Regions from separate parts of the Arthrobacter sp. BB-1 genome, predicted to be linked through region 4. Evidence: riboswitches for the same ligand, from Rfam matches in the RefSeq annotation. Region 4 holds a riboswitch; each other region holds the start of a gene.
The links. A riboswitch is a leader RNA that binds a small molecule or an ion and turns the genes downstream of it on or off. The one in region 4 is predicted to bind thiamine pyrophosphate.
Positions count from the first base shown of each region.

Region 1 (7,557 bases), on a different contig from region 4:
GCAGCGCCGAGGTGATGGACGACGGCGGCGAGTGACTCGCGCGTGTAGCGGACGTCGTCGTCGGCAATTACCAGGAGGTCCGCCGACGAGGCCCGAACCCCAGTCATGACCCCGGCTACCTTGCCGTTGCCGGCGGCGCCTCCGTTGCCGGCGGCGCAGGCGTCAGGCGGGAGATGCCGGACGGCGGGTGGAAACATCCTCCGGTGGTGCTCGAACAGTTCAGGGGCAGACCCGTCCACCACCGTGACAGGGATCCAGTCCGCGAGGCGGCGAAGGTAGGCGGCCAGGTCCGGCAAGCCGGCGTCGTCCGTCCAGCGCAACGGCAGGATGTACTCCGCCGGCACGCCGATGGCAGGGGCGCTCATGCTGCCGCCGGCACTGCCGCCCTCAGGGACGTGGTGCCGTTTTCCCAGGACTGCAGGATATGGGCGGACAACCTGCCGTCCACGGCCATGACCGCCGTGGCGCCGAAGAGTACGTCCCCCAGAAGTCCCGGTTCGGCTTCAACCAGGCCCCCGGCCAGGTCGCGGCCGGCGATTTGCTCATGGACGGCGTCGGCTTCCACGTGCTCGTCGAAGTAATGGGTGACAGCGGCGTCGAAACCGTGCCTGCGGAAGCCGTTCCCGTAGAAGCGGTTGGGCTGGGAAGACGTCATTTCGTAGATGGCCAAGTGCCCGGTGATGGCACCCCGCAGCCGGCGGTTCAGCCCGAACAGGGACATCAGGTTCACTGCCGCGAGGGAGAGGGCCGGGACGAAATCGACGTAGGCGCCGTAGTCGTCGGCCATTCCCAGCCCCCGCATTGTGCGGGCGAAAAGCGCGCTGTGCATGCGTTCGGGGCGTCCGCCGCCGTACTCGTCAGCCTGGATTTCCACCAGCGCTGCCTTGGGGCGCCCGGAAAGGCGCGGGATGGCAAAGGTATGGGGATCCGCTTCCTTCAACTGGTAGATGGACTTGTGGATCAGGAATTCCTTGAGCTGGTCCAGGCTGGCTTTCTTTGCCACATATCTTGAGAGGCTGGGTCCTGTGTCCCGGGCTGCGAGGTCGAAGAGGACATCCGCCACCGCATCGCTGGTGGGATGCGGTGCGGTGGGGAGCTCCAGTTCACCGGCGGCTTCCCGGGCGGCCTCCCTAAGCGCGGCCTCGAAGGGCTTTTCCAGCAATTGGCGGATCTGGATCAGGCCCGGCGCCCATTCCCATTCATCGCTGACGCCTTCGAGCCCGGAGTAGTAGAGCTCGTAGAGGCAAAAGAGTGTCAGCTGGAGGTCGTCATCGCCAATGATGTCCGGGGTGGCGGCCAGCTGGCGGGTGACCTCACGGTGCAGCGCCGCGACGGGGGCATCGGCGGTAAGGGTGGCGCCGGCGCCAAGGGTGGGGCCATTCCCAGGGGTGGTGCCCGCGCCAAGCGTGGTGCCGGCTTCCCGCGCGAGAAGGCTAAGCAAGGCGGCACTGGCAGGACCACGCGCTTCAGGGATTTTCATGGTGCTCCTTCAGGTCTGGCGTTGATGCCGGTCCCGTACGTCGTCGCCGAGGGCCGGGCCGGCAGATGGCATTCACTGGCCGCGTGGGCCGTTCGGGGAGGAGTTGGCGGCACTGCTGGTGCTGTTGGCGTTGCTGCTGCCGCTGCGTGGGTCGTTGCCGTCGCTGCCGGCAGCACCCGCCGTGACGGCGGGGCCTCGGGCCGCCAACGCGATGGCCAGCCCAATCATGGCCAGGCCGAGGGCCAAATGCAGCCAGTTGTCCGCGTTGTTTGCGGGGAGGAAGTTGGCCGGCGTGGTGTCATCCGACAGGAAGCCGTACAGCCACAGGAACAGGTAGGCAACGCCGCCGTAGATGAGGAAGTTCCTGGCTTGCGGATGCGTCCGCGCCATCAGGACCCCTGCAATCCCGAACAGCAGGTGGACCGCATTCAGGAGTGCGGAGACCTGGAAAATGCCCAGCAGCAGCGCCCCCGAGCCGGGTCCGGCGAAGCCGAGCGAGCCGTAGTTGGAGGTGATGCCCGGGATGAAGCCCAGGATGCCGAACAGGACGAAAACCGAGCCCGTTCCGAGAGCGGCTTTTTGCAGGCGTGTCCGGGGGCCCGTCAGGCGGGTGCTGGCTGCCATATCCTGTCCTCCTCAAAACCCGGGAGACAACATAGTAAGCATGATTACTAATAAATGCTAAGCAGCCTTTGTATTTGTGAGGGTCAGTCCGCTCCCGCGGAGTGGAGGATTTCGCGCAGGGCTTCGACCACCAGGTTGTGGTCCTGCACCTGGGGAAGACCCGAAACCGTAACGGTGGCCACGGCCCCGACGCCGGCGACGTACAGCGGGAAGGAGCCGCCGTGCGCCGCGTACCGGCTCTCATCGAACCATCCCTGGTCCTCGATCCGGCCACCGCGAAGCCGTCCGCGGAGCCCCACCAGCAAGGAAGGGATCTCGTACCGGGCGGCTGTGCGCTGCTTGGCCCGGATCCAGTGCTCGTTGTCCGGCGTCGCGCCGGGCAGGGCCACATGGAACAGCACCTGCTCACCCTTGGTGATGTCAATCGCGATGGGCAGCCCGCGCTCCTTGCCCAGCTCCACGAGGAGCAGCCCCAGGTTCAGGGAATCGTCAAGGGAGAATCCGGGAAACTGCAGTTCGCGGACCTCGCCTTCAATCCGGGCGATCAATTCCTCCAGCGAGCCCTCCGGCTGTGCAGCATCGGAATCGGGATCATATCCGGTCACATCCGGCGGATTGGCAGTCATGGCCCACAATCTACCCCTCCTGCGGTATAAACTGGACAACGCCCAACAGGGCAATTGCAGCAAGTCATTTCAACCAAAAGCAACATTCAAACGACAGGGGAGCGCCGCCGTCGGGCATCACTGGCCATGCCAGGATCCGCAGGTGGGCGCTGAGAGTGCGGACAGCCGCAGACCCTCGAACCTGATCCGGTTAGTACCGGCGTAAGGGAGTCGAGCTTCTCGAAGTGCGCGCAGCGGCAGCAGTGCCGGCAGGCGTGTCCACTTTCCCCTCCTGTTTCCCAGGAGGATTACATGGCAACAACAGCAGTCAAGAAGACCACCAGCAAGTCCTGGCGCGTCGTGGACATCGTGGTCTCGGCCCTGATCGCCATCGCCGGCGGCGTCATTTTCTGGGCCTGGTCCCAGGGCGCGGCCGCAGTATCAGGGCCCATGAACGCCGTCTACCCGCCCCTGACGGGCCTGATTGCCGGCGGCTGGATGATTCCGGCAGTTCTGGGCATGCTCATCATCCGCAAGCCGGGCGCTGCTCTGTTCTGTGAGACGGTTGCGGCCACCGGCGAGCTGCTCATGGGGTCCCAGTACGGTGCTTCGGTGCTGTTCTCCGGCTTCGTGCAGGGGCTGGGCGCGGAAATCATTTTCGCGATCTTCGTCTACCGGAAGTTCAACCTGCCTGTGGCACTGCTGGCCGGTGCCGCCGCAGGCCTCTTCTGTGGCCTGAACGACTCCTTCGCTCCGTGGGGCTGGAACATCGCCTACTCCGGCGGGGATAAGCTGGCGTACATCGTCTTCACCGCCATCTCCGGAGCCATCATCGCCGGCGCCCTGTCCTGGATCGCCACCCGCGGCCTGGCCAGGACCGGGGTCCTGAGCTCCTTCGCGTCGCGGAAGGCAGCTACGGAGCCCGTCTTCTCCTGATGTCCGCCCCTTCCCGCCAGGGCGCCTCCACTGCAGTGCGTCCCGCCGCCGTCACAGCCAGGGGCTGGGGCTGGCGGCATGCCGGGCGCGCCAAGCCGGCAGTCCATGCCCTGGACCTGGACATCCGCCCCGGGGAGCGCGTGCTGCTCCTGGGCCCTTCCGGGGCCGGCAAGTCCACCCTCCTGCATGCTTTGGCGGGGGTGCTGGGGGATGTGAACGACGACGGCGGCGCGGCAGGAGATTCCGACGAGTCGGGTTCGCTGCTGGTTGACGGGGCCGCCCCCCGCGAGCAGCGCGGGCGGGCCGGCCTGATGCAGCAGGACCCCGAAACACAGGTGGTCCTGTCGCGTTTGGGCGACGACGCCGCCTTCGGCGCCGAGAACCTCGCCGTGCCCCGCGACGCCATCTGGACCCGCGTGCACGAGGCGCTGGACGACGTCGGACTTTCACACCTTCCGCTGGACCACCCCACGTCGGTGCTCTCCGGCGGGCAGAAACAGCGGCTGGCGCTGGCGGGCATCCTTGCCATGCGTCCCGGCCTGATCCTGCTGGACGAGCCCACCGCCAACCTGGACCCTGCCGGCGTGCTGGAGGTCCGCGACGCCGTGGAGCGGTGCTTGGACAAAACCGGCGCCACGCTGGTGGTGGTGGAACACCGCGTGTCCGTGTGGAAGGACCTGGTGGACCGGATCGTGGTGCTGCAGCCAGGCACCGATTCGACGGACGCCGTGCTGCTGGATGGCCCGCCGGACCAGGTGCTCAGGGAAGCCCGGAACATGCTGATTGCTGCCGGGGTGTGGGTGCCCGGCTATGTTCCGGAGACCCGGCTGCGTGCGGCTGATCCAGCCCCCGGGACGGGCGCCCTCCTGCTCGCTGCCGAGGAGTTGGCGGTGTCCCGTGAACGGGTGCGCCGCAGTGGCTTCCGGAAGGTACCCCCGGTGCCGGTGCAGGCAGGCATCACCGCGCAGGTCCGGGCCGGGCAGGCCTTGGCGGTCACAGGGCCGAACGGGGCCGGGAAGTCCACGTTTGCCCTGACCATTGCCGGACTCCTGGAGCCCGTGGCCGGAAAGGTGTCGGCCACGGTGGACCTGAGCCGCGGTGCCGGAATTGATCCCTGGAAGTGGAAGGCCGAGCAGCTCATCGAGCGGATCGGCACCGTGTTCCAGGAACCCGAGCACCAGTTCGTCACCGGGAAGGTGCTGGACGAGCTGCTGTTCGGTCCCCGGCACTTGGGCCACGGGGAGGAGCGGGTGGATGAACTGCTGGAGCGGCTGCGGCTCACCCACCTTGTGGATGCCAACCCCTACACGCTTTCGGGCGGGGAGAAGCGGCGGTTGTCCGTAGCAACGGTCCTGGCGGCGCATCCCCAGGTGCTGGTACTGGACGAGCCGACCTTCGGCCAGGACGCCAACACGTGGGCGGAGCTGGCATCGTTCCTGTCCGAACTGCTGGATGCCGGCACCGCCGTGGTCTCCGTGACGCACGATGCCGAATTCACGGCCGCCCTGGGTGGAACGGAACTGCGGATGGCCGCACCGGAACCGGTGGCACCATGAGGCGGGAGGCGCCATGAGGCAGGAGCTGAACCTGCGCGGCAACAACGCGCTGCTGGCCCGGGCCAATCCCCTCAGCAAGTTCACCGCCGTCTTCCTCATTACTGCCGTGCTTGCGCTCTCCATCGACTGGGTGTCCGCATCGGTGGCGCTGGCCTTTGAGTTCCTGCTGTTTCCGCTGGCCGGCCTGACGCCCGCGCTGCTGTGGCAGCGCGGCTGGCCGCTGATCCTCGCGGCCGCCGTGGGGGGCTGGAGCACCTCCATCCTGGCGCCGGACAGCGGAAGGACGCTGATCGACGTCGGCATCTGGACCATGAGCGAAGGCTCGCTGGAATTGGGCGTGGGCTTTATGCTGCGCGGCCTGGCGATCGCCCTGCCGGCCGTGCTGCTGATGAGCTGCACCGACCCTACAGACCTCGCGGATGCGCTGGCGCAGAAGGCCCGACTCCCGCACCGGTTCGTGCTGGGGACCCTCGCCGCCATGCGGCTGGTGGGCCTGATGGCCGAAGAGTGGCAGACCATCGGGATGGCCCGCCGTGCCCGCGGGGTGGGTTCCCGCGGCAATGCCCTGCAGCGGGTGAAGGCGACGCTGGGGCAGAGCTTTGGGCTGCTGGTCCAGGCGATCCGCCGGGCCTCGAGGCTCGCGGTGACCATGGAAGCCCGCGGTTTCGGCGGCGGCCGCCGGACGTGGGCCCGCGAATCAACCTACAGTTCCCTGGATGCATGGGTGCTTGCCGGCGGTGTGGTGATGGCGGGAACAGCGGTTTTTGCCGCCGTATCCCTGGGCACCTGGAACATGGTGTGGCTGGGGAGCTGAGAGCCGGCCCGGCCTGCGGGCCTCCGCGCCTACGGGCAGGAATGGTTGTAGTCGAATCCCCTCGATACGAACTGGGTCAGGGCCACCGTACCGCCGCCGGTGAGGGGCGCATCCGCGCAGGCCAGGGCTGCTCCTGAGGCACTCCGGGATCCCGCCAGCCAGCTCGGGAGGACGTAAAGGTTGCTCGAACTGCTGACAGGTCCAACAATCTGGTCCCACTGCCGGCCCGTCGAGTAGATCCCCACCTGCGCTCCGATGCTGTGGAAGAAATCCGTCATGCCTTCAAGGACAGCCCGGTTGGCTTCCTTGTCGGTGCCGGACCAGCTGTTTTCGGTCTCCACGTCCAGCCACCAGAAGTAGGAGCCCGGGTTGCTGACCCCGCGGTGGTGGGCGTCGTCGTACGCCTTGGCAAAGCCGTACATGTAGGCGCACGCCTTGCCGAAGTCCCCGTCCTCGCAGGGACCATACGGGTTGTGCACTTCCCGGCCGGCCGGGTACTCGTCCTCCTCCGGCCACCAGGAACCCGCAGCGCCGGGATTGGCAGTGTTGACGTACAGGGACACGGTGGGCCGGCCAGGGTGGCCCGCAGAGTCTTCTGCCCAGCGAAGTTGCTCGGCCAGACAGGGATTGGTGGTGTTGGCCAGGCCGTTGTTGACGCCCACAATGGCAAAGGCCTGTCCCGTGGGGAAGGCCGTGTTGCATTGGGGCCAGGAGATGTCGTTCCCCAGGAGTGATTGCACTCCTTCTCCGGGGGAGGGCGCCGCGTAGGCAGGGGAGCCGCAGATGAGGAGCAGGGACGCGAGGAACAGGCCCGTTATTCCTGACACGGTTCGCATGCTCCGGACAGGGAATGCCCCGCTGCCTGGCATCGGCTTGGCTGGTGTCCGGCGCATGCTGCCTCCGTTGCCGCTGGACGAACAGGTGCTATCAGTCTCCCGCCCTTCGGAGGTGCGGTCAAGAAGCGCGCGGACGTCGTGATCGCATGTCCCGGGTAAAGATCCAGACTCTGCCGCGTTGTCATGCCACTTCTATGGCTTGATAACTCATTTATGATATAAAATTGGGTATGACTCAGGAAACTGCCGAACACGTTGCCGCCATGCTCAGGGATGCCCGGAGTGAGAAGGGCTGGACCCAAGGACAGTTGGCTGCCGAGCTGGGAACGAGCCAGAGCGCCGTGGCCCGCATGGAACAGGGCAAGCAGAACCTGAGCCTGAAAATGATCCAACGCCTGGAAGCGATCTTCGACAGGAGCATCGTGAATGTGGGCAGGCCGCAGATGACCCACCTGCGCGTTGAAGGCGGACGGACTCTTTCTGGTTCCGTAGACGTCAACAGCAGCAAGAACGCCGGAGTGGCTTTGCTGTGCGCCAGCCTCATCAACCGGGGAACCACCATTCTCCGCCGCCTCGCGCGCATCGAAGAAGTGAATCGGATCGTCGAGGTCCTGACCAGCATCGGCGTGGAGTGCACCTGGCTCAACGACACCGACCTGCAGCTCCGCCGCCCGGCGGTTCTGGATTTGGCCGGGATGGACGTGGA
Region 1 is NZ_VDEV01000034.1:2,842-10,398, reverse strand. It holds gene FHJ30_RS18905 (glycosyltransferase family 2 protein) at 1-365, opposite strand, end outside; gene FHJ30_RS18900 (iron-containing redox enzyme family protein) at 362-1,480, opposite strand; gene FHJ30_RS18895 (DUF4383 domain-containing protein) at 1,553-2,104, opposite strand; gene FHJ30_RS18890 (heme-degrading domain-containing protein) at 2,188-2,730, opposite strand; TPP riboswitch at 2,816-2,956, shown strand; gene FHJ30_RS18885 (ECF transporter S component) at 3,022-3,645, shown strand; gene FHJ30_RS18880 (ABC transporter ATP-binding protein) at 3,645-5,201, shown strand; gene FHJ30_RS18875 (energy-coupling factor transporter transmembrane protein EcfT) at 5,215-6,015, shown strand; gene FHJ30_RS18870 (hypothetical protein) at 6,045-6,851, opposite strand; gene FHJ30_RS18865 (UDP-N-acetylglucosamine 1-carboxyvinyltransferase) at 7,082-7,557, shown strand, end outside.
Region 1: it holds a riboswitch for thiamine pyrophosphate, as region 4 does, so the genes downstream of both, FHJ30_RS18885 (ECF transporter S component) here and FHJ30_RS13540 (FAD-dependent oxidoreductase) in region 4, are expected to answer to the same signal.

Region 2 (7,557 bases), on a different contig from region 4:
TCCTCACCAAGGTCCCTGGTGGACCGGCCCAGCATCCGGGGCAGTTCGGCGGATGAATAGTTGACCAGTCCCCGCGCCACCACGGTGCCGTCGGCGGCTGCTATTTCGACGGCGTCGCCCGCTTCGAAGTCACCGTGGACGGCGGAGATGCCGGCGGGGAGCAGCGAAGTGCGGTGGTGCCGCACAGCCTTGACGGCGCCGTCGTCCAGCACAAGCCGACCCTGGACGGAGGCGACGTGCGCCAGCCACAGGAGGCGGACGGGCTTGCGGGCACCGTTGACAGTGAACCAAGTGCCCACGTCCTCGCCGTTAAGGGCCGCGGCGGCGTTGGGGGTGGAAGTGACAAGGGCATGGATGCCGGAACCGGCTGCCATGGTGGCCGCCTCCACTTTTGTCAGCATTCCGCCGGTGCCCACGCCTGCCTTGCCGGCCTTGCCGATGGAGACGCCGTCAAGATCAGCGGGGCCCTCAACCAGCGGAATCCGCTTTGCCCCAAAGGCGGGCGGGCCGTCGTAGAGCGAGTCGACGTCGGACAGCAGCACGAGGGCGTCGGCCCGGACCAGGTGGGCCACCAGGGCAGCGAGCCGGTCGTTGTCGCCGAAACGGATTTCGTGCGTGGCCACGGTGTCATTTTCATTGACCACCGGAACCACGCCCAGGTTGAGCAGCCGGTTCAGGGCACGGAAGGCGTTGGTGTGCTGGCTGCGGCGCATCAAGTCCTCTGCGGTGAGCAGCACCTGGCTGACCGTCACGCCGTGGGCCCCGAAGGCCTGGGTGTAGCGGGCCATCAGGAGTCCCTGGCCCACGCTGGCCGCTGCCTGCTGGGTGGCGAGGTCCCGGGGGCGCTTGGCAAGGCCCAGCGGCGCCAGGCCGGCCGCGATGGCACCGGAGGAGACCAGGATGATCTCGGTGCCGGTGTTGCGTTTGGCAGCCAGCGCGTTGGCAAGGGCCGTCAGCGCCTCTTCGGAGATGCCGCCCTTGATGCTGGTCAGGGAAGACGAACCCACCTTCACCACGATCCGGCGGGCGTTGGCGAGCAGGCTCCTGTCCACGGACCGCGTCACGGATACCGCAGCCGCGGCACTAGAACTCATCGCCTGCGTCCAGTCCACTCTCCTTGAGCGGCTTGGCCACGCGCCGGCTGCTGACGGACTCGGTCCAGATGCCGGCCTTGCGCTCTGCCTCGAGCTCGGCACGGGCGGCAGCCCTGGCATCCTTGCGCTCCTGCTGTTCTTCGCGCTTCTGTCCGCGGGTGGGCCGGTCACCGATGTCGGCAAAGCGGACGTCGGTGCCGCGGGGTGAGGCCAGCAGTTCTGCGCCTGCCATCATGGTGGGCTCCCAGTCGAAGACGACGCCGTCGTCCTCGCCAATGACAACGGTGTCGCCGGGCTTCGCGCCCTGCTTGAACAGTTCAGTTTCGACACCGAGCTTGGCCAGGCGGTCGGCGAGGTAGCCGATGGCTTCCTCGTTGGTGAAGTCGGTCTGCTTGACCCAGCGGACGGGCTTCTCGCCGAGGACGCGGAACAGCGGTTCGAGGCCCTTTTCCTCGCGGCGGATCCTGAACCCGGCCTCGTTGACGGCGCGGGGCTTGAGGACCACGGGCTGGACCTTGGGCGGGGTTGCAGCAACGGCGTCGCGGGCGGCCTGGACGATTTCGGCCATGGCGAAGCCCAGCTGGCGGAGGCCCTCGTGGCTTGTTGCCGAGATTTCAAAGACCCGGTAGCCGCGGGATTCCAGTTCGGGGCGGACGAACTCGGCCATGTCCTTGCCGTCGGGCAGGTCCACCTTGTTCAGTGCCACGAGGCGGGGGCGGTGGTTCAGCGGAACCACTTCACCGTCCTGGCCCGCGTAGCTCATGTCCACGGCGTACTTTTCCAGTTCGGCCTCGATGACCGCAAGGTCAGAAAGGGGGTCCCGGTCTGCCTCGAGCGTGCCGCAGTCCAGGACGTGCACCAGGGCGGCGCAGCGCTCCACGTGGCGGAGGAAGTGGTGGCCCAGGCCCTTGCCTTCACTGGCACCCTCGATGAGGCCCGGGACATCGGCGATGGTGAAGCGGACATCCCCGGCCTGGACTACGCCAAGGTTGGGGACCAGGGTGGTGAACGGGTAGTCGGCGATCTTGGGCCGCGCCGCGGACATCGCGGCGATCAGGCTGGACTTGCCGGCGGACGGGAAACCCACCAGGGCAATGTCCGCGATGGACTTCAGTTCCAGCACAATGTCGCTGGATTCGCCCTCGATGCCGAGCAACGCGAACCCCGGAGCGCGGCGTTTCTGGGAGGAGAGCGCGGCGTTGCCGAGGCCGCCGATGCCCCCGGCCGCCGCAACGTACTCGGTACCTTCGCCCACGAGGTCCGCGAGGACCGTGCCGTCCTTGGACTTGACCACGGTGCCGTCCGGGACGGGAAGGATCAGTGTTTCGCCGTTCTTGCCGCCGCGCCAGTCGCCCATGCCGGGCCCGCCGTTGGTGGCGTGCCGGTGGGGCGCGTGGTGGTAGTCAAGGAGCGTGGTGGTCTGGTGGTCCACGCGGAGGATGACGTCGCCGCCGTTGCCGCCGTTGCCGCCGTCGGGACCACCCAGCGGCTTGAACTTCTCGCGGTGGACGGAGACGCACCCGTGGCCGCCGGTACCGCCGGATACGTGCAGTACTACCCGGTCTACAAAGCTGGCCACGTGGATCTCCTCAGTGCTGTTTCCTGGACGCCCAAGGGCGCCAAGACGATTGTAATGCGGTTAAAAGAACAGTGGAGCGGACCATATGGCCCGCTCCACCGCTTCAGAACTTGTTGTTACTCTGCAGCTGCAGCAGCAACGATGTTGACGACGCGACGACCGCGGCGGGTGCCGAATTCAACGGCGCCCGGGGTCAGGGCGAACAGGGTGTCGTCGCCGCCGCGGCCAACGCCGGCGCCCGGGTGGAAGTGGGTGCCGCGCTGGCGGACGATGATCTCGCCTGCGGAAACTACCTGGCCGCCGAAGCGCTTGACGCCAAGGTACTGTGCGTTGGAGTCACGACCGTTGCGAGTGGAGCTCGCGCCCTTTTTATGTGCCATCTGAAATGCCTGCCTCTAAATTCTGGGGAATCTGCTGAAAAACCTGAACAGTAACGGAAGGTTACTTGATACCAGTGATCTTGACCTTGGTCAGTTCCTGGCGGTGACCCTGGCGCTTCTTGTAACCGGTCTTGTTCTTGAACTTCTGGATGACAATCTTAGGACCACGGAGGTCCTGGAGGATTTCAGCCGTAACGGTTACCTTGGCCAGGTCAGCAGCGGCCGAGGTGACCTTGTCACCGTCAACCAGGAGCAGTGCGGGCAGCTGAATGGTGCTGCCAGCTCCACCGGCGACGCGGTTCAGGGTAACGAAGTCTCCAACGGAAACCTTCTCTTGGCGGCCGCCTGCGCGGACAATCGCGTACACCACTTGGGAACTCACTTCTCTCGACGTTTATTACAAATTTGCGTGCGGAACCTGGCTCAATTATTGGCTGGGCTCTCGCTGTGCCTCAACGCCGTGGGGTCATAACCCAAGTGTTGGCGTAAGCACCGAAGATCTAGAATACGCTAATTTTGCCTTCGGCCGCAAATGAGGCTGGTTCCGGCGGGTTGCCTGTGATAGGTACCACAGGACATTCCCTACTGCCGGACCGCGCCCCACCATAGTACCGGCGCGGCAGCTGTCCGGCCGTCACGAATGAAGGCGCGGCGCGTCGAAAAATTCAACTTCAAGGCGGCAGGAGTGCCTGAACGCCGTGGCCATGGCTGCCTTTTCATGGTCGGCAGCCGCGCGCCCTGCCCGGTCCACGATGGCAACGGCCGTCCGGGTTGCCTCGGCAAAGCCTTCATCTGCGTAGGTGCGGAGCCAGTCGGCGTAGGGGTGGCCGGCTGGTTCGCCGGCCGCCATGAACCTGGCGTGCAGCGTTTTGCCGGCCTCGGCATACAGCCAGAAGCAGGGCAGGACCGCTGCCGCCAGCACGGCATAGCTGCCCGACGCCGATGCCGCCAGCAGGTGGTCCACGTAGGACTTTGTCACGGGCCCCGGTTCGGACTGGACCTCGCGGGATGCCAGCCAGGAGCGGTGCAGTTCGGATTCGACTTCCAGGCACTGCTGGGCGGAGCGTGCCCAGAAGAGCTGTTCCGCTTCAGTCGGGGCGAGGGCGCTGGCGCGCGCAAGCACCCGTGAATAGCCGTTGAGGTAGATGGCATCCTGGGCCAGATAGTAGGCGAACTGGTCCTCGGCCAGGCCACCGGAGGCAAGGTCCTCGATGAACGCCAGGGCATAGATGGCTTCCAGGTGCTTCTCCGCTTCAGTCCACAGTTGCCCGGCGAAGCTTCCCTCGGCCGGCGCCTGCAGGTGGTGGAAATGGTGGACGGGCCCGTTGCCTGATCCCACGGCCAGCCGGCCTGATGTTTCCAGCGCACCCGCCAGCCAGGGCTTGACCTCTCGGAGGGCGGCCTCCCAGTCCCCCAGCCGCGGCTGGACGGTGGCCATGGCCGAGGAGAGCGAACAGCCGGTGCCGTGGCTGTTCCGCGTTGCCACCCGCTTCCCCTGAACCACCACCACTTCCTGGCTCAGCCTGCCGCTGGTATCGACCAGGGCATCGGGGCACTGGTCCCCCGCCAGGTGGCCGCCCTTAACCAGCACGGTTGCCCCTGTGGCTGCGGAGAGCCGGCGGCCCTGTTCCACCGCACCTTCCCAGCTCTCCTGCACAGGCCCGCCAACCAGCATGGCAAGCTCTGCCAGGTTGGGGGTGATGAGGTGGGCCAGGGGCAACAGGTCGCGGAGGGCCGCCTCTGCGGACTCCTGGAGGAGCCGGTCGCCGCTGGTGGCCACCATGACCGGGTCAAGGACCACGACGCCGGGACGCACCTTTTCGAGCCATGCCCGGACAGCGTGGACCACGGCGGCGTCGCCCAGCATGCCGATCTTCACGGCATCGATGCTGATGTCATCGCTGATTGCGTCGAGTTGCTGGGTGAGGAAGGCCACCGGCGGAACGTGGACGGCACGCACTCCGCAGGTGTTCTGCGCGGTAAGTGCCGTAACGACGGCCATCCCGTAGCCTCCGTGTGCAGCGATGCTCTTCAGGTCTGCCTGGATGCCGGCGCCGCCGGAAGGGTCAGAGCCGGCGATGGACAGGACCCGGGGTAGCTCCCGGCCCGAACCCGGCTGGGCGGCAGGACGGGTTTCGGGAGCTTCCTGCAGGATGGCGGTGGGCATTGCAAGGGTGGTGGACAAGAGACATCCCTTCGCCGGTGCTAACCGGACAGGTTCAACGGGTGTGGATCTCAGCCGGCCCTCTGCGCGGCACCCCGTGTCGATTCACCAGCCTAGCTTTTTTGCCGTGCGGAAGGTGAAGGTGACGCGGCGGCGTTTACAGGCTTAAATACCGGATGCCCGGCCGTCCACGGGTGGTGGGCGGCCGGGCATCCGGGCGTTTCGTGTGCAGTGGCTTAGAGCTCCGAAGCGGGAACCCCAACACCCAGGATGATGGGCTCCTCCGCGGGCTTGCCGTTGCCTTGCCCGGTGGCACCTGCCTGGTCGGCTCCCGGCGCTTTTGCAGAATGTGAGTGCCCTGCCGCCGCAGCGGGGACATTCTCGCGGTGCTGGACGGAGGTCTCGTTGGCCGCACCCTGGGCACGGCTGGCGCTGCGGTTGCGGCGTGCCCGGCGCGGGCGGGACTGTTCCAGGGTGTGGTCGGAATAGTCCTTCTCCGGCACGGCAGGGGCAGCCTGGGGCTGCTCAGGCCCGGCCTGTGGAACAACCGCCTGCGGCGCCTCGGCCTGCGCAGCCCGGACCTGCTCCGGTTCCCGCTGCTCCAGTTCCTGCTCCCGCCGTCCGGGCTGCTCAGCCTTTTCTTCGGCAGCAGGCTCACCAAGGTGGGCGAAGGCTTCGGCGAGCCGGTCAAGCGTCAGGGCCGGCTTCGGCTGCTGCTCCTCCGCGTGCTCCACGAAGGGCAGGGCAACTTTCTCCCCGCCAAAGGTGAGGACGGCAGCGGGCCTGGAGGCGTCGCCGTCGTGCTTCTCCGGCTCTGCCGGCGCCGCGGGCTGGGCCTGCGGAGCCTGCCTTGCCGCGGCTACCTCGTCGTCGTGCAGGTGGGCGGCGTGTGCTGCCGCAGCGATGTTGGCCAGGGCAAGCCTGGTGGCTTCCGCCTTGGCGTGCCGCTCGGCGTCCGTGGGGTCGGGGTGGACGGTGTGCACGTGGACGGCTGCCGCGGGAGCAGCGTCCACCTGCTGGCCGCCGCGGCCGCGGCGCCGTTTCCGGTCAGGACGGACGCCGGGCTGGGTGCTGTCCCCACGCTGGGCCTCGGTGCGGTGGCTTTCGTTCCGGACGTCCGTGCGGGAGTCCGAGCGCTGCACATGGTGCTCCGCGGCCACAATATTGGCCCGGCGGTGCTCCACGGGGTCATCGTGGGTCACTACGCCGCGGCCGGCGCAGGCCTCGCACTGCTCGCCAAAGACTTCAAGGAGCCCGGTGCCCATCCGCTTGCGGGTCATCTGCACCAGGCCAAGGGACGTGACTTCGGCAACCTGGTGCTTGGTGCGGTCGCGGCCCAGGCACTCCACCATACGGCGGAGCACGAGGTCGCGGTTGGACTCGAGGACCATGTCGATGAAGTCGATGACGATGATGCCGCCGATGTCCCGCAGGCGGAGCTGGCGAACCACTTCCTCCGCGGCTTCCAGGTTGTTCTTGGTCACGGTCTCTTCGAGGTTGCCGCCGCTGCCGGTGAACTTGCCGGTGTTGACGTCCACCACGGTCATGGCCTCGGTGCGGTCAATCACCAGCGAGCCGCCGGAGGGCAGGAAGACCTTCCGTTCCAGTGCCTTGTGGATCTGTTCGTCGATCCGCCATGCGCTGAAGATGTCCTGGTCCTTGGTCCACTTCTCGAGGCGCCCCACCAGATCCGGGGCAACATACGTGACGTAGGCCTCGATGGTGTCCCAGGCTTCCTCGCCGGAGACGATCAGCTTGGAGAAGTCCTCGTTGAAGACGTCGCGGACCACCTTAATGGTGAGGTCCGGTTCGCCGTAGAGCAGCTCCGGGGCGAGGATCTTGGTGGACTTCGACTGGCTTTCGATGCCCTCCCACTGGGCCCGCAGCCGGTTGATGTCGTGGGTGAGCTCTTCCTCGGAGGCGCCTTCCGCGGCGGTCCGGACAATAACGCCGGCCTGCTCCGGGAGGCGGTCCTTGAGGATCCGCTTGAGGCGGTTGCGTTCGACGTCGGGCAGCTTGCGGGAGATGCCGGTCATGGAACCGCCGGGAACGAAGACCAGGTAGCGGCCCGGCAGTGAGATCTGGCTGGTCAGGCGCGCGCCCTTGTGGCCCACGGGGTCCTTGGTGACCTGGACCAGGACGGTATCGCCGGACTTGAGCGCGTTTTCAATGCGGCGCTGCTTGCCCTCGAGGTTCACGGCTTCCCAGTTGACTTCACCTGCGTACAGGACGGCGTTGCGGCCCCGTCCGATGTCCACGAACGCGGCCTCCATGGACGGCAGTACGTTCTGGACCTTGCCCAGGTAGACGTTGCCGATCAGGGAATCCTGCTGGGTCTTG
Region 2 is NZ_VDEV01000019.1:275,525-283,081, forward strand. It holds gene proB (glutamate 5-kinase) at 1-1,094, opposite strand, end outside; gene obgE (GTPase ObgE) at 1,084-2,673, opposite strand; gene rpmA (50S ribosomal protein L27) at 2,790-3,053, opposite strand; gene rplU (50S ribosomal protein L21) at 3,115-3,423, opposite strand; gene thiD (bifunctional hydroxymethylpyrimidine kinase/phosphomethylpyrimidine kinase) at 3,688-5,220, opposite strand; TPP riboswitch at 5,228-5,325, opposite strand; gene FHJ30_RS11635 (Rne/Rng family ribonuclease) at 5,454-7,557, opposite strand, start outside.
Region 2: it holds a riboswitch for thiamine pyrophosphate, as region 4 does, so the genes downstream of both, thiD (bifunctional hydroxymethylpyrimidine kinase/phosphomethylpyrimidine kinase) here and FHJ30_RS13540 (FAD-dependent oxidoreductase) in region 4, are expected to answer to the same signal.

Region 3 (7,557 bases), on a different contig from region 4:
ACCAACCGTCCTCCCAAGACAACGTGCGCCAGGTCACGGACCGTGTCCGGCACCATTCGCGGGTCCTCCCTGCAGAGCACAACGTCAGCCCGCGCCCCCTCCGCAATTCCCTCCGCGCCCAGCCACGTCCGGGCGCTCCAGCACGCCGCGTCCAACGCAGCGGCGATGGGCAGTCCTGCCGCGTGGAGGGCGAGGATCTCATCGGCGATCCTGCTGTGCGTGATGACACTCCCGGCATCCGTTCCGGCGTAAATCCGCACCCCGGCCTCGTAGGCCTCAAGCACCCGTTCCTCCCGCCGTTCCCACAGCGCACGCATATGCGCCGCGTATGCGGGGAACTTGGGATCGGCCTGCGCCGCGATGTCCGGGAACGTGGCAATGTTGATCAAAGTGGGCACGATGGGTACCCGCTGCTCCACAAACCGGGGAAGGTGGCGTGGCAGCAGGCCGGTGGCATGCTCCACGCAGTCGATGCCGGCATCCAGCACGTCGTCGAGCGTCTCTTCGGCAAAGCAGTGCGCGGTAACGCGCGCACCCTCATCGTGGGCGGCCTGGACTGCATCACGGACGACGGCGGCAGGAAAGGACGGGGCCAGGTCGCCGGCATAGCGGTCGATCCAGTCCCCCACGAGTTTGACCCAGCCGTCACCGTCCCGGGCCTGCTTGCGGACAGCCTCCACCAGGCCGTCCGGCTCAACCTCTTCCGCGTCGCTCCCGCCCTGCAGCCACCTGGTGTCGGCAGGGGATCCTGCGTCCCGGACCAACAGCGTGCCGGCTATCAAGTCCGTCCGGGCCTGGTCCCCGGCGGTGGCCGCATCCACTGCACCTCCCACCCCCAAGCCGATGTGGCAGTGGGCATCCACGAAGCCCGGCAGCACCCAGCCGGCCAGGATCCTGTCCGGCGCCTTCGCCGGTTGGCGGAACGTCAGCCTGCCGTTAATGGACCACAGGCCGCGGGCCTCGCTGTCCGGCCCGGTAAGCACAGTTCCGGTGAACTGGATGATTTCTGGCATGGCCTTCCTCTCCTCGCCCGGACAGGCTAGCACCGGCCAACGTGGCAAGGCCCCCTCGCGTTTGCCCTTGCGGGCGTGTGGTAGCTTTCATCTTGACCACACGGGTGCCCCTGCAGGGGCTGAGATCGGGCTGACGCAGCCTGCGACCGTCGAACCTGTCCGGGTAATGCCGGCGAAGGAAGTGAGTATTCCTTGAGTATGCAAACTGCACAGCTGAACCCTGCCCACAACCCGCCAGTCGCGGAGGAAACCAGCCAAAACCAGCCTGCTGTCACGCAATCCCTGAAGTCCCGCTCGTTGGCGTTTGTCCACGATGAGGCGGCGGGCATCCGGGTACCCGTCACGGAAATAGAGCTGACGGACTCACCGAACGGGCAGCCCAACGGCCCGTTCCGGACCTACCGGACGGCAGGGCCCGGGAGCGACCCCGTCCGCGGCCTCCTTCCCGTCCGGACGGACTGGATCGAAGCGCGCGGGCACACCGAGGCGTACAGCGGCAGGGAACGGAACCTGCTCGACGACGGCCGCTCGGCTGTCCGCCGGGGCGCTGCCAGCGCGGAGTGGAAGGGAGCGCGCCCCGTGCCCCGCCGCGCCGTCGACGGCAGGACCGTGACGCAAATGCACTATGCGCGGCAGGGCGTCATCACCCCGGAGATGCGTTTCGTGGCGCTGCGGGAGAACTGCGATGTGGAACTGGTCCGCAGCGAACTGGCTGCGGGCCGCGCCATCATCCCGAGCAACATCAACCACCCTGAGTCCGAGCCGATGATCATCGGCAAGGCCTTCCTGGTGAAGATCAACGCGAACATCGGCAACTCTGCGGTCACGTCCTCGATCGCCGAGGAGGTGGACAAACTGCAGTGGGCCACCCAATGGGGCGCGGACACGGTGATGGACCTTTCCACCGGAGATGACATCCACACCACCCGCGAATGGATTATCCGCAACTCGCCCGTGCCAATCGGCACCGTCCCCATCTACCAGGCGCTCGAGAAGGTCAATGGGGAAGCCAATGCCCTTACGTGGGAGGTTTTCCGCGACACCGTTATTGAGCAGTGCGAGCAGGGTGTGGACTACATGACCATCCACGCCGGGGTCCTGCTCCGGTACGTTCCCCTGACGGCAAACCGGGTCACCGGCATCGTGTCCCGCGGCGGTTCCATCATGGCCGGCTGGTGCCTGGCGCACCACCGGGAGAACTTCCTCTACACCCACTTTGACGAGCTCTGCGAGATTTTCGCACGGTACGACGTCGCGTTTTCCCTGGGCGACGGCCTGCGGCCCGGGGCGACGGCGGACGCCAACGACGCAGCGCAATTCGCCGAACTGGACACGCTGGCGGAGCTGACGCAGCGCGCCTGGGAATACGACGTCCAGGTGATGGTTGAGGGTCCGGGCCACATCCCGTTCCACCTGGTCCGCGAAAACGTGGAGCGCCAGCAGGAGCTGTGCAAGGGTGCGCCCTTCTACACGCTCGGGCCGCTGGTGACGGACGTGGCGCCGGGCTATGACCACATCACCTCGGCCATCGGTGCCACCGAGATCGCCCGCTACGGCACCGCCATGCTGTGTTATGTCACGCCCAAGGAGCACCTGGGGCTGCCCAACAAGGACGACGTAAAGACCGGGGTGATCACCTACAAGATCGCGGCGCACGCGGCGGACCTTGCCAAGGGCCACCCGGGTGCGCACGAGCGTGATGATGCGCTGTCCAAGGCGCGCTTCGAGTTCCGCTGGCGCGACCAGTTCGCGTTGTCCCTGGACCCTGTCACTGCTGAAGCCTTCCACGATGAGACGCTGCCCGCCGAACCTGCCAAAACCGCGCATTTCTGCTCCATGTGCGGCCCCAAATTCTGTTCCATGAGGATCAGCCAGGACATCCGGGATGAATACGGCTCCGCTGAATCGCAGGCAGCCCTGGCCGAGGCTGCGGCGGGAATGAAGGGCAAAAGCGAGGAATTCCGGGCGGCCGGCGGCAAGGTGTACCTGCCGGAGCCCCGCGTTGCCGCCGGAAGCTAACGTTTCAGGAGGCGCGTGCCTGGACCCGGCTGGCGTCACCGATAAACGAGCGGATGATGCGGTCCCCTTCGATTGAATCCTGGGGCCGGTGCCCTCCCGCCGCAGTGCGGTGCAGGGCGCCGGTCTCCCGGAGGTAGCCCGCGATCTCTTCGTAAAGCGGCTCCCAGCCGCCCGTCAGGACGAGCGTAGGCACACCGGGAACGATGTGCAGCGGCGCTTCCCACGACGGCACCTGCAGCCGCAGCCGCCGGGCGGACCGCTTTTCTTCCACCGTGACCGGATGTTGCAGGTCCGTGGCGTAGACCCGGCGGACGAATTCCCGCTGGAAGTCCTCATCACTGAGTTGGTGCCGGATGTCCAGGAGTGGCCTCATTAGCGCGATGTGGGCTGCCGTGGCCGGCAGTTCCGCGGTCAGGGACAGGCAGGCTGGCTCCACCAGCGTCAGCGAGTAGACAAGGTCGGGACGTTCGACGGCGGCCATCATCGCTGCGATGGCGCCTTGGGCGTGTGCCACGATGTGTCCGCCTACGGCGCCCCGGCCGTCATCGGCCAGCGACCGCAGCAGGATCCGGGCGTCCTCGTCGAAGGAGGATTCCACTGGCTCCGCCACGGGATCGTAGCCGTGGCGGCGCAGGAACAAGGCGTCATAGGACAGTGCCAGGCCATGCTGGCGGGGCCAGGCGGCGGCGCCGAAGCTGCCCGCGCCGTGCACGAACACTACCCTCTGCTTGAACATGACCCAACCCTATTCCACAGCCCCGACATCCCAACCAGGTAGCGCCAAGTGTCGTTATGAACCGTCAAAACGACACTTGGCGCTACCTGGTTGGGAGACAGGGATGGCTACTTGCCCAGGAACTTGTCGAAGCCCTTGGGCAGGTTCAGCTGGGACGGGTCGAAGTCGCCGCCCTGCTGGCCGAAGGCAGCGCCGGTGGGCAACGCCTTGGCCGCGTTCGCCCGGCGGGCCTCGGCGTCCTTCCGCTCCTGGGCGGCCTTGGCCGGGTTGCCGGACTTCGCCTTCTTCTTGGGGGCGTTCTTGGCGTTCTTCCGCGCCCCGCCACCGGCCCCCGGCATGCCCGGCATTCCGGGCATCCCCGGCATGCCGCCCTGGGCCATCTTCTTCATCATCTTCTGGGCCTGGGCAAAGCGCTCAAGCAGCCCGTTGACCTCGGAGACGTGGACACCGGAACCGCGGGCAATACGGGCACGGCGGGAGCCGTTGATGATCTTGGGCGCAACACGCTCGTGCGGGGTCATGGAACGGACGATGGCCTCGACGCGGTCGATCTCGCGTTCGTCGAACTGCTCCAGCTGCTGGCGGATGTTCTGCGCGCCCGGCATCATCATGAGCATTTTCTTCATCGAGCCCATGTTGCGGATCTGCTGCATCTGGGCCAGGAAGTCCTCAAGGGTGAAGTCTTCCTGGTCGGCGAATTTCTTCGCCATCCGGGCGGCTTCGTCCTTGTCCCAGGATTTCTCCGCCTGCTCAATCAGCGTCAGGACGTCACCCATGTCCAGGATGCGCGAAGCCATCCGGTCCGGGTGGAACAGCTCGAAGTCGTCCAGGCCTTCGCCGGTGGACGCGAACATCACGGGCTTGCCGGTGACCGACGCCACCGAGAGCGCGGCACCGCCGCGCGCGTCGCCGTCGAGCTTGGACAGGACGATGCCCGTGAAGTTGACGCCCTCGTCAAAGGCAAGCGCCGTGTTTACGGCGTCCTGGCCGATCATGGAGTCGATGACGAACAGGACTTCGTTGGGCACAATGGCGCGGCGGATCTGGCGCGCCTGCTCCATCATGTCCGCGTCAACGCCGAGCCGGCCGGCGGTGTCCACAATGACGACGTCGTGCAGCTTCTGGCGGGCTTCCTCCACGCCGGCGCGGGCGACCGCCACGGGGTCGCCGGCAGGGTGCTCGAGCTCGGAGGATGTGGCTCCCGGGTGCGGCGCGAATACGGGCACCTTGGCGCGCTGGCCCACCACCTGCAGCTGGGTGACCGCGTTGGGGCGCTGCAGGTCGCAGGCCACCAGGATGGGGCTGTGGCCCTGGGCCTTAAGCCACTTGGACAGCTTGCCGGCGAGGGTGGTCTTACCGGCGCCCTGCAGGCCGGCCAGCATGATGATGGTGGGGCCGTTCTTGGCCAGGCGGATCCGGCGGGTTTCACCGCCGAGGATCTCCACCAGCTCCTCGTTGACGATCTTGACGATCTGCTGGCTCGGGTTCAGCGCACCGGACACCTCGGCACCCAGGGCCCGTTCCCGCACCCGGCCGGTGAATTCACGGACAACGGGAACTGCAACGTCGGCATCCAGGAGGGCACGGCGGATCTCGCGGACTGTGGCATCGACGTCGGCCTCGGAGAGCCTGCCTTTACCGCGCAGGTTCTTGAAGGTTGCTGTCAACCGGTCAGAGAGTGAATTGAACACGCGACGTGCACTTCTTTCTGTGGATGATCAAAGGCTGTGGATGATCATAGGCCGTGGATGATCGGGACTCGACTATCTAGGGTACCAAGTCGGACCCCCAAGGTGGCATGCTGGCAAAATGACGAGCCAACCAACTGTAAAAACCCTCCTCATCCTCGGCGCTTCCGGCGACCTCACGGGCCGGCTGCTCCTGCCCGGCCTGGCGCGCCTGGCGGCAAAGGGCCGGGCCACGGGTCTTCGGCTCGTCGGTGCAGGGTCCGATCCGTGGACCCCGGAACAGTGGCGCGAACGGGTGCACGCGGCCTTCGAAGCAGCTGCCGGACCTGCCGATCCTGAAGGGAAAGAAGCCCTGCAGTCGCTGGAAAAGGAAACTGTCTACCACCAGCTTGATGTCACTGCCGACGGCGCCCTGGCGGCGCTGCTTGCCGAGTTGGAAGGGCCCACCGCCGTGTACTTTGCCCTCCCGCCAAGGGTCAGCCAGCTCGCCTGTGAGGCGCTCAGGCCCGGCCAGGTTCCGGCCGGCACGCGGCTGGTGATGGAAAAGCCCTTCGGCTCCAGCCAGGAGTCTGCCCGGGCGCTCAATCAAACGCTGGTCCGGCTGGTCCCGGAAGACCACATCCACCGGGTGGACCACTTCCTGGGCAAGGCCACCGTCCTGAACATCCTGGGCCTGCGGTTCGCCAACAACTTCCTGGAGCCCGTCTGGGACCGCCACCACGTGGAAAAAGTGGAAATCATCTTTGACGAAGACCTCGCGCTGGAGGGAAGGGCCCGCTATTACGACGGCGCGGGAGCTCTCCGGGACATGATCCAGAGCCACCTCCTTCAGATCATGGCCCTGATGGCCATCGAGCCACCGGCCACTATCGGCGAACGGGACCTCCGCGACGCCATCTCCACCGTCCTGCGCGCCAGCAGCGTCCCGGAGGCCTACGCCGGTTCCACCCGCAGGGCACGCTACACGGCGGGTGAAGTGGCGGGGAAGGAGGTCCCCGACTATGCGCGGGAGGATGGCGTGGACGCGGCCCGCGGCACAGAGACCCTGGCCGAAATCCAGGTGAACATCGACAACTGGCGCTGGAAGGGCGTCCCCTTCATTCTTCGTTCCGGCAAGGCGCTGGGCGTCAAGCGCAAGGAAGCCGTGGTCACTTTCCGTCCGGTGCCCCACCTTCCCCTGGGCTTTACCGGCGTTGACTCCCCGAACAAGCTAAGGATCGGTTTTGGGCCGGACACCCTGGCGTTCGACGTCGACGTCAATGGTCCCGGGAACATCTTCAGCCTGGGCCGCATCACCCTCGACGCGGAACTGAGCGCGTCCGACCTCCTCCCCTACGGTGAGGTCCTTGAGGGAGTGCTCGCGGGCGACCCGCTGCTATCCGTCCGCGGCGACACGGCGGAGGAATGCTGGCGCATCGTTGAACCTGTGCTCAAAGCCTGGCAGCAGGATTCCGTCCCGCTGGAAGAATACGACGCCGGATCGGCCGGGCCCGCGGGCTGGCCCGGCACGGTGCCGGGAGACTGAGTCCGGCGCGGCTATATGGCGGCTGCGTCCAGCCTGCGGGCCGGCAAAGGACGCGGCACAGCAGGGCGGGCAGGGAACCTTCCGGTTACCCTGCCCGCCCTGCTGATGTTGGTGCTGTGTTGCTGTCCTAGATTGCGGCGACGCCGCGTTCGCCGGTGCGGACCCGCACCGCCTCGGAAACGTCCACCGTCCACACCTTGCCGTCACCTGCACGGCCGGTGTTCGAGCTGGCGATGATGACGTCCAGGATGTCATCTGCCTGTTCGTCCGTGGCCAGGACCTCCACCCGGATTTTTGGCAGCAGGTCCACGTTGTACTCCGCTCCGCGGTACACCTCGGTGTAACCGCGCTGCCGGCCGTAACCGCTGGCCGCGCTGACCGTCAGGCCCTGCACGCCGTAGGCTTCCAGCCCTTCCCGGATGGCCTCGAGCTTTTCCGGCCGGACGATCGCAGTAATCAGTTTCATGCCCCCACGCTTTCCTTACCTGTTGCTGATTCGGTCTTCGGCGCACCCGCTGCGCCGGAAGTCTGCGCCGCGTCCTGCTGGGTCTTGCCGGTGATCATGTCGTGCAGCGG
Region 3 is NZ_VDEV01000022.1:44,003-51,559, forward strand. It holds gene FHJ30_RS12055 (amidohydrolase family protein) at 1-1,013, opposite strand, end outside; TPP riboswitch at 1,104-1,211, shown strand; gene thiC (phosphomethylpyrimidine synthase ThiC) at 1,212-3,032, shown strand; gene FHJ30_RS12065 (alpha/beta hydrolase) at 3,037-3,768, opposite strand; gene ffh (signal recognition particle protein) at 3,876-5,459, opposite strand; gene FHJ30_RS12075 (glucose-6-phosphate dehydrogenase) at 5,578-6,981, shown strand; gene FHJ30_RS12080 (P-II family nitrogen regulator) at 7,109-7,447, opposite strand; gene FHJ30_RS12085 (ammonium transporter) at 7,444-7,557, opposite strand, start outside.
Region 3: it holds a riboswitch for thiamine pyrophosphate, as region 4 does, so the genes downstream of both, thiC (phosphomethylpyrimidine synthase ThiC) here and FHJ30_RS13540 (FAD-dependent oxidoreductase) in region 4, are expected to answer to the same signal.

Region 4 (7,557 bases):
CTGCGTCATGTAGCGGCGGGCCATGGCAATGACAGGGCCGGGCATGGTGGCGGAGAACAGCAGGGTCTGGCGAACTGCCGGGGTAGCCGCGATCAGGGTTTCGACGTCGGGCAGGAAGCCGAGGTCAAGCATCTCGTCAGCCTCGTCCAGGATGACGATCTTCACGTTCTTGAGGCTAAGGTGCTTCTGCTTGTAGAGGTCGATGAGGCGCCCGGGGGTTCCCACCACAACCTCCACGCCGTTCTTCAGGGCCTCCACCTGGGGCTCGTAGGCGCGGCCGCCGTAGATGGTGGCGATCCGGGCGTTCCGCTTGCGGGATGCAGTCTGGAGGTCATTGGCCACCTGCACCGCGAGTTCGCGGGTGGGGACGATGACCAGGGCCTGCGGTGCGCCCGGGACGGCAAGTTTCTCGTAGCCGGGGTCGTCCTGGCCCACTACCCGCTGCAGGGCAGGGATGCCGAAACCGAGGGTCTTGCCGGTGCCGGTCTTGGCCTGGCCGATGATGTCATGGCCGGACAGCGCCACCGGCAGGGTCATGGCCTGGATGGGGAAGGGATGGGTGATCCCGGCGTCAGCCAGGGATTCCACGATGTCGGCGCGCACGTTGTAGTCCGCGAACGATTTTTCCGCGATCTCGTGCGGCTTCTCGTCCGAGATGATGGTTTCTTCCGGCTCAAGGGTTTCGGTGCCGGAATCGTCGGTCAGAAGCTGGTGGGTGTGCAATTCACTCACTGGGGAGTTTCCTTATTCATTTGGGCAATGTGCGCTGCCTGCTCAACGGGCCTGCCACAAGGCTGTTCCGGAGCACGCTCAGGCGCACAAGCAATTCCAGTGGAAGCCGATCGCGGGCTATCTAAATGCTGGCACTGGTGACCAGCGGGTGGTTCTCAAGATCGCGTAGGGGCGGGCTTGTTGGTTTCAAATCAAGGAAATCAACGACCGGGCATCCATTTCTACTTCTTCAGTCTAGCCGCAAGGGCGCGGAAATCCGGCTTTCGTCCGCCCCATCGGTTGGTGGTGCCACAAAACCATCCCGGCTCAGGGCACCCTCGGCACCAGTTCGAAATGCACTTCCCGCGTGGCAATGTCTGAGGAAATGAGGCGGACCCGGACCTTGGTGCCGGCCTCCAGTTCACCGGCGCAGCGGGCCGTCACTGCAGGTTCGGCGATCTGGATGATCCCGGAGCCCCCGTTGCCGTTCTTTCCGTTGCCGTTCTTGGCAGTGCCATTCCTGGCCCTGCCGTTGCCGTCGCCGCCCGCAGCGCCGTTCCCGTTCTCCTTCTGGGGCTTCGACGCGGAAATCACGATCGCGTCGAACTCCTGTCCGATGTGGTTGATCAGCAGCGCCGCCTCCACCGTGTCCAGCGCCATTCGCTCCATCCGGGATGCCAGCTGGTCCGAACCGGCCATGATTTCGGGAAGCGACGGCAGGGCATCCCGCACCCATGCGGGCACCTCACCGCCGTTGCTCAGGGCCTCGCACGTAACCAGCACGAACCGGTCCACCAGGCGGCGGAGCGGGGCGGTGGTGTGGGCATACGCAGCGCCGATTGCGGACTGCACGGCGTCATCCGGGACGGTCCCGTCAAAGGCCGTATAGGCCGCACCGCGGAAGAGCATCCCTGCGGAGTGGAGGATCGCGAGCTGGCCTGGATGGGTGGGATCGAGGCTGCGGAGGTATTCGCCGTAGCTGACTTCGCCATCCCAGGGCTTGCCGAGCGCCTCTGTCTGCAGCCGGAAATGATTCAGGGAACGCTCGTCCGGGGCCGGCATGGTGCGCAGGATACCCACTTTCCCGGCCAGCATCATCTGGGCGGCGGCCATACCGGTCATGAGCGATATCTGGGCGTTCCAGTCCTCCACCGGCAGCTGCGGTGCGGCGGCAATCCGGTAGCCGCCGTCGGGAAGCTGGACGATCTCCTGGTCCGGCATGTTCAGGCTGGCACCCTCCCGGGCGCGCTCCAGCTCCACCCGCTTGAGCCCAACCTCCTTAAGGAGGAGCAAGACAGGGGAGGGGCTGCCGGCGTCGAGTTCCGCCTGGGCGCCCTTGTAGCTGAGCTTGGCGCGGCTGCGCATCCGGGCGCGCTGCACCGCCACGGCAGTGACCTCCGCGTTGCCGTCAAGGCGGAAGTCCCACACAAACGCGGAACAGACCTGGCCCGGCAGGAGGCTTCCCGCCCCCTCGCTGATGATTTCCGGATGCAGCGGGATGCGGCCGTCCGGTGTGTAAAAAGTCTGCCCCCGGCGCCGAGTCTCAACATCCAGCGGACCCCCCGGGGCAACAAATGCCGGCACGTCGGCTATGGCGTAGAGAACGTGGTAGCCGCTGCCGTCCCGCTCGATGAACAGCGCCTGGTCGAGGTCGGTGGACGACGCCGGATCGATGGTGATGAATTCAACGGACGTCAGGTCATGGGAGGGCAGCCGCAATGCGGCCACCGCCGCCTCGGCGTCCTTCACGGCATCATCAGGGTAGGCGCCCGGCAGCTCAAGCTCACTCCGGAGTGCACCCAGCGCCGCTTCGAGGGCGTTGGTGTGCTCGTGGACATTGGGGGCCAACCGATGATGTGACACGAAAATCAGCGTAGCCCGAATTTCGCCAATAATGCACGGAGGCGGCCCGGTGAGGCAGGGCAGTTCCGGAGCCGGGTTAGGGGCGGGCGGCGTCCAGCGCGGCCAGGAGGGAAGCGGCGGCCGCAGCCGGATCGTCAGCCTCCGTGATGGCCCGGACCACCACGATCCGGCGTGCACCCGCTTCCACCACCTCTCCGACGTTGGAGTGGTCGATGCCGCCGATCGCGAACCAGGGCACCCCGCCGTCGGGCTTGTCCTCCTGCCCTTCCGCCCCCGCAACAGCTGCGGCGGCGTACCTCACCAGGTCCAGCCCGACGGCGGCCCGGCCGGGCTTGGTGGGCGTTGCCCAGAGCGGCCCCACGCAGAAGTAGTCCAGTGCCGAGGGGCCGGCGGCGGCCGCCAGGGCGGCGTCCACCTGCTCCGGGCTGTGGCTGGACAGGCCGATGGCCGCATTGCCGTTCAACAGTGTCCGCGCCGCCTTGAGGGGCAGGTCCTTTTGGCCGATGTGGAACACCGGGGCTCCGGACAGCACTGCGATGTCCGCCCTGTCATTCACCGCCCATAGCCGGCCGTGCCGCACCGCCGATTCCTTGAGGACGGCCAGGAGCTCAAGCTCCTCGGCCGCTTCGATGGACTTGTCCCGCAGCTGGATGATGTCCACCCCGCCCTGGAAGGCGGCATCGACGAACTGCCCGAAATCGCCCTGTTCCCGGCGCGCGTCCGTGCAGAGGTAGAGGCGCGCGGACTGCACCCCGGAACTGCCTTCGGCGTTGACAAAGGCGTCGGTGCCTGGGATCGGGGATGCAGCGGCAGGGGGGTGGGACACATTCATGGGTGCCAGCCTAGTTCCTCTACACTGGCCTCGTACTGCGGGAGCCGCGGCAGCTGTCACAAAGCGCCGGGCTGAGAGGGCGTTAGAGCCGACCGCTTGACCTGATCCGGCTAGTACCGGCGTAGGGAAGGAGACAACCATGGCCAATGCGCCCGAAGCGCCGTACCGGCGTGGGCCCGGCTCCGCAGTGAAGGCCGACGTTGCGGTCATCGGTGGGGGAGTCATCGGCCACGGCATCGCCTGGGAGGCAAGGCGGTCCGGACGTTCAGTGGTGGTCATCGATGACGCCCCCGGCTCCGGTGCCAGCTGGGCGGCTGCAGGGATGCTTGCCCCGGTGAGCGAGCTGCACTACCAGGAGGAGGACCTCCTGGAACTCATGCTTGAAGCCTCCGGGCGCTGGCCGGGATTTGCGGCGGACCTCACGGCGGCTGCCGGGTCGGATCCCGGGTATCTTACGACGCCGACCCTCGCCGTAGGTGCCGACGCCGCCGACAGGCAGGCCCTGCTGGATCTGCGCGGGGTGCAGCAGGCCAACGGGCTGACGGTTGAGCCCCTCACCATCCGTGAAGCCCGGCGCCGGGAGCCATTGTTGAACCCGGGCATTGCCTCGGCGCTGGATACGCCTGGGGACCACCAGGTGGATCCAAGGCTGCTGGTGGCCTGCCTCCGCCGTGTCCTGGCCCGGCACGCCCGCGGAGCCGGGAGCGGCGGAAGCTTCGTGGCCGGAGCCACGGATGGCTTCGCCGTGCCGGACCGCGCAGCCGGCCTTCTCTGGGAGGACGGAGCCGTTGCCGGGGTCATGCTGGAGAGCGGGGGAACGGTGGTGGCCAGGGAGACCGTGGTGGCCAACGGACTGCACGCCGCGGCCCTCACCGGGCTGCCGGAAAACCTGCACCTGCCGCTGCGGCCGGTCCACGGGGACATCCTCCGGCTCGCCGTCCCCGCCCACCTCCAGCCCTTGCTGACGGCCACCATCCGCGGACTGGTCCGCGGGATTCCTGTATACATCGTCCCTCGGCAGGACGGCACGGTGGTGATCGGGGCTACGCAGCGTGAGGACGCCCTGGGGCAGGACAGCGGGACCAGCGCAGTGTCTGCTGGCGGCGTCTACCAACTGCTCCGCGATGCCCAGGTCCTGGTGCCTGCGGTTGCCGAACTTGAGTTGCTGGAGTGTACGGCCCGGGCCCGGCCGGGCACTCCTGACAACGCCCCGCTGCTCGGGCGGGTCCCCCTGCCCGGTGCGGCGGCCCGGTACTCCAGTGGTGCAGCGGACGGCCCTGCAGGGCCAGGCCACGTGGAAGGGCTCATCGTCGCCACCGGATTCTTCCGCCACGGTGTCCTCCTGACCCCGGCAGCGGCCGCGATCTGCCGGGACCTGCTGGACGGCAGGGAGGACCCCCGCTGGGCCCCCTTCAATCCTGGCCGCTTTTCCGGCGGCGCCCTCCGGCCTGCCGAAGCGGCCACCCCATCCAACCGCAAGGAGACAGCATGAACATCACCCTGAACGGAGCAGGACACACAGTGGCTGACGGCGCGTCCATCACCACGCTCGTCAGCGAGGTCACCGGCCGCGCACTGGCAGCGGACGGCCATGCCACCGACGGCCGGAAACTGGGCGTCGCCGTGGCGCGCAACGCCCAGGTGGTGCCCCGGAGCCAGTGGTTCGCCACGGCACTCACCGAGGGTGACGACGTCGAACTTGTCACGGCAGTACAGGGAGGCTGACCAGCATGACGGAAACCCGCACTACCCCTGCTGGCACCCCGCCGTACCTTCTTGACCCCCTGGTGATCGACGGCGTCGCGCTGGCGTCCCGGCTCATCATGGGCACCGGCGGCGCGCCCAGCCTCGACGGCCTTGGCGCCGCGCTCCTGGCCTCCGGCACCTCCCTCACCACGGTGGCCATGCGGCGCTATTCACCCCAGGAGGCTGGCTCCCTCTTCCAGCTGCTCCTGGACCACGGCATCAGGGTCCTGCCCAACACGGCGGGGTGCTTCACTGCCCGGGAAGCTGTCCTCACCGCGGAGCTCGCCCGGGAGGCCCTGGAAACCGACTGGGTGAAGCTCGAAGTCATCGCTGACGAACACACCCTCCTGCCGGATGCCGTGGAACTCGTGGATGCTACTGAACAGCTGGTCAACCGGGGCTTTAAGGTTTTCGCGTATACCAATGACGATCCCGTCCTGGCGCTTCGGCTCGAGAACCTGGGAGCCACCGCGGTGATGCCGCTCGGCTCGCCGATTGGCACCGGGCTGGGCATCCTCAACCCGCACAACATCGAGCTCATCGTGTCCCGGGCCTCGGTTCCGGTGGTGCTGGACGCGGGCATCGGCACCGCGTCCGACGCCGCCCTCGCGATGGAGCTGGGATGTGATGCCGTGCTCCTGGCCACGGCGGTGACCCGGGCGCAGAACCCGGCCATGATGGGCGCTGCCTTCAAGCACGCCGTCGTGGCCGGCAGGCTTGCCAGGGCGGCCGGCCGCATACCCCGCCGCGAACACGCGCTGGCATCCTCCGCCATGGAAGGCCGGGCCGAGTTCCTCTGACAGTTGGCTGATAACAAAACAGCGGTGGCCGCTACCCCTTACGGGGAGCGGCCACCGCTGCCTAAGCTGCTGCCGGCTGCCTTGCGCGGGCCCTACGCGCGGAGGATTGCGGTCAGCCTTTCGGCATCCCGGCGTGAACGTGTGCGGCCAAGGTACACGGCCACCCCCGCTGCGGCCCCGGCGCCCAGCACAATGGGCAGGACCCACGGCATCCAGGTCAGCCCTGGCAGGTAGCCGAAACCGGCCGCCATCAGGACAATCCAGCTCACAGCCGCCACTCCCACGGCAACCCCGGCGGGCAGGCCTGCGCCATACTTGGCGTGCCGCTTGTCGTTTGCCCAGACGACGAAGCCTGCCGCGGCGGCAGCCAGTACAACGATGGTGAGTGAAAGCATGGGTCTCCTTGGGCTACGGACGGGTTCTTCAGCCGGATTCTTCGGCCGGCGCTAGAACTGGCCGAAACCTACTCGCCGCGCCTCTTCCGCACCGATCTCCACATAGCCGAGAGCGTTTCCGGGAACAATGATCAGGCGTCCCTTTTCGTCCTTCAGGCGAAGTTCGCTGCCCGTGGTGATGGCTTCCCCCACGACCTTGGCCACAGAATCCGCGTCCTCGGTTGATTCGAGCACAATTTCGCGGGCAACATTCTGAACGCCGATTTTAATCTCCACAGGGGCCTCCCAGCCAGTCAAAGTTTCTCGTGCTTCTCTACGGTTTTTCTCAACGCGTTTTCCCTACGAGGTGTTGTCTTATTTGTAGTCTAGGACTCTTTGGGGAAGCGAGAGATTCCGCGCCAAGCTAAACGGTAGATGAGGTCACTGGCCACATTGATGTCCAGGTTGCCGTCCGTTTCAAGCCAGTACCTGGCGCTGACCTGCGCCATTCCGGCCAGCCCCCGGCCCAGCAGCTGCGCCTCGAGATGGGGGAGCTTGGTGTCCTCGGCGATGACGCGTGCGATGGCATCGGCAAAGGTCCTGTTGAACGTCTCCAGCCGTGAACTGACGTCGGGATCGTTGATCAGGTCGGACTCGAACACCAGCCGGTGGGCCTGGTCGTCGCTGGCGATGAACTGGAAGTAGGCGCGCATGACGGCCTGCACACGTTCGTCGTTGTCGGTGGTGGAGTTCAGCGCGCCCAGCATCAGCTCGGTGAGCGATGCCAGGTGGCTTTCCAGCAGGGCGAGGTACAGCTCGCGTTTGGAGGGAAAGTGCTGGTAAAGGACGGGCTTGCTGACGTGCGCGGTCTCGGCGATCTCGTCCATGGCCGCACCGTGGTAGCCGTTGGCCACGAAGACTTCCTGGGCCGCGTTGAGGAGCTGCGCGCGCCGCTCGTCACGCGGAAGCCGGGCGGACCGCTGCCCTGCGGGACGCGGGGGAGTTTGCGGTTCGGCGGCTGACGGGCGGTCAGCCCGTGCTTCATGGACCACAGTTGTCCTACTTTCCGTTGCAGTTACTTCCACTTTACTGCGGGGTAATATGACCGGGCAGTATCCGGGGGATACATTGAAGTATGGCTTCGACATTCACCGCAAATGTTTCACCTGTGGCATTGGATCCGCTGGTGGAACCGGCCGCAGACCTCACCCCTGCCGAGGTGGAGCGCTAC
Region 4 is NZ_VDEV01000023.1:1,284-8,840, reverse strand. It holds gene FHJ30_RS13555 (DEAD/DEAH box helicase) at 1-732, opposite strand, end outside; gene FHJ30_RS13550 (RNB domain-containing ribonuclease) at 1,039-2,574, opposite strand; gene thiE (thiamine phosphate synthase) at 2,651-3,406, opposite strand; TPP riboswitch at 3,434-3,551, shown strand; gene FHJ30_RS13540 (FAD-dependent oxidoreductase) at 3,546-4,898, shown strand; gene thiS (sulfur carrier protein ThiS) at 4,895-5,131, shown strand; gene FHJ30_RS13530 (thiazole synthase) at 5,137-5,952, shown strand; gene FHJ30_RS13525 (hypothetical protein) at 6,045-6,347, opposite strand; gene FHJ30_RS13520 (DUF3107 domain-containing protein) at 6,399-6,623, opposite strand; gene FHJ30_RS13515 (TetR/AcrR family transcriptional regulator) at 6,713-7,378, opposite strand; gene moeB (molybdopterin-synthase adenylyltransferase MoeB) at 7,462-7,557, shown strand, end outside.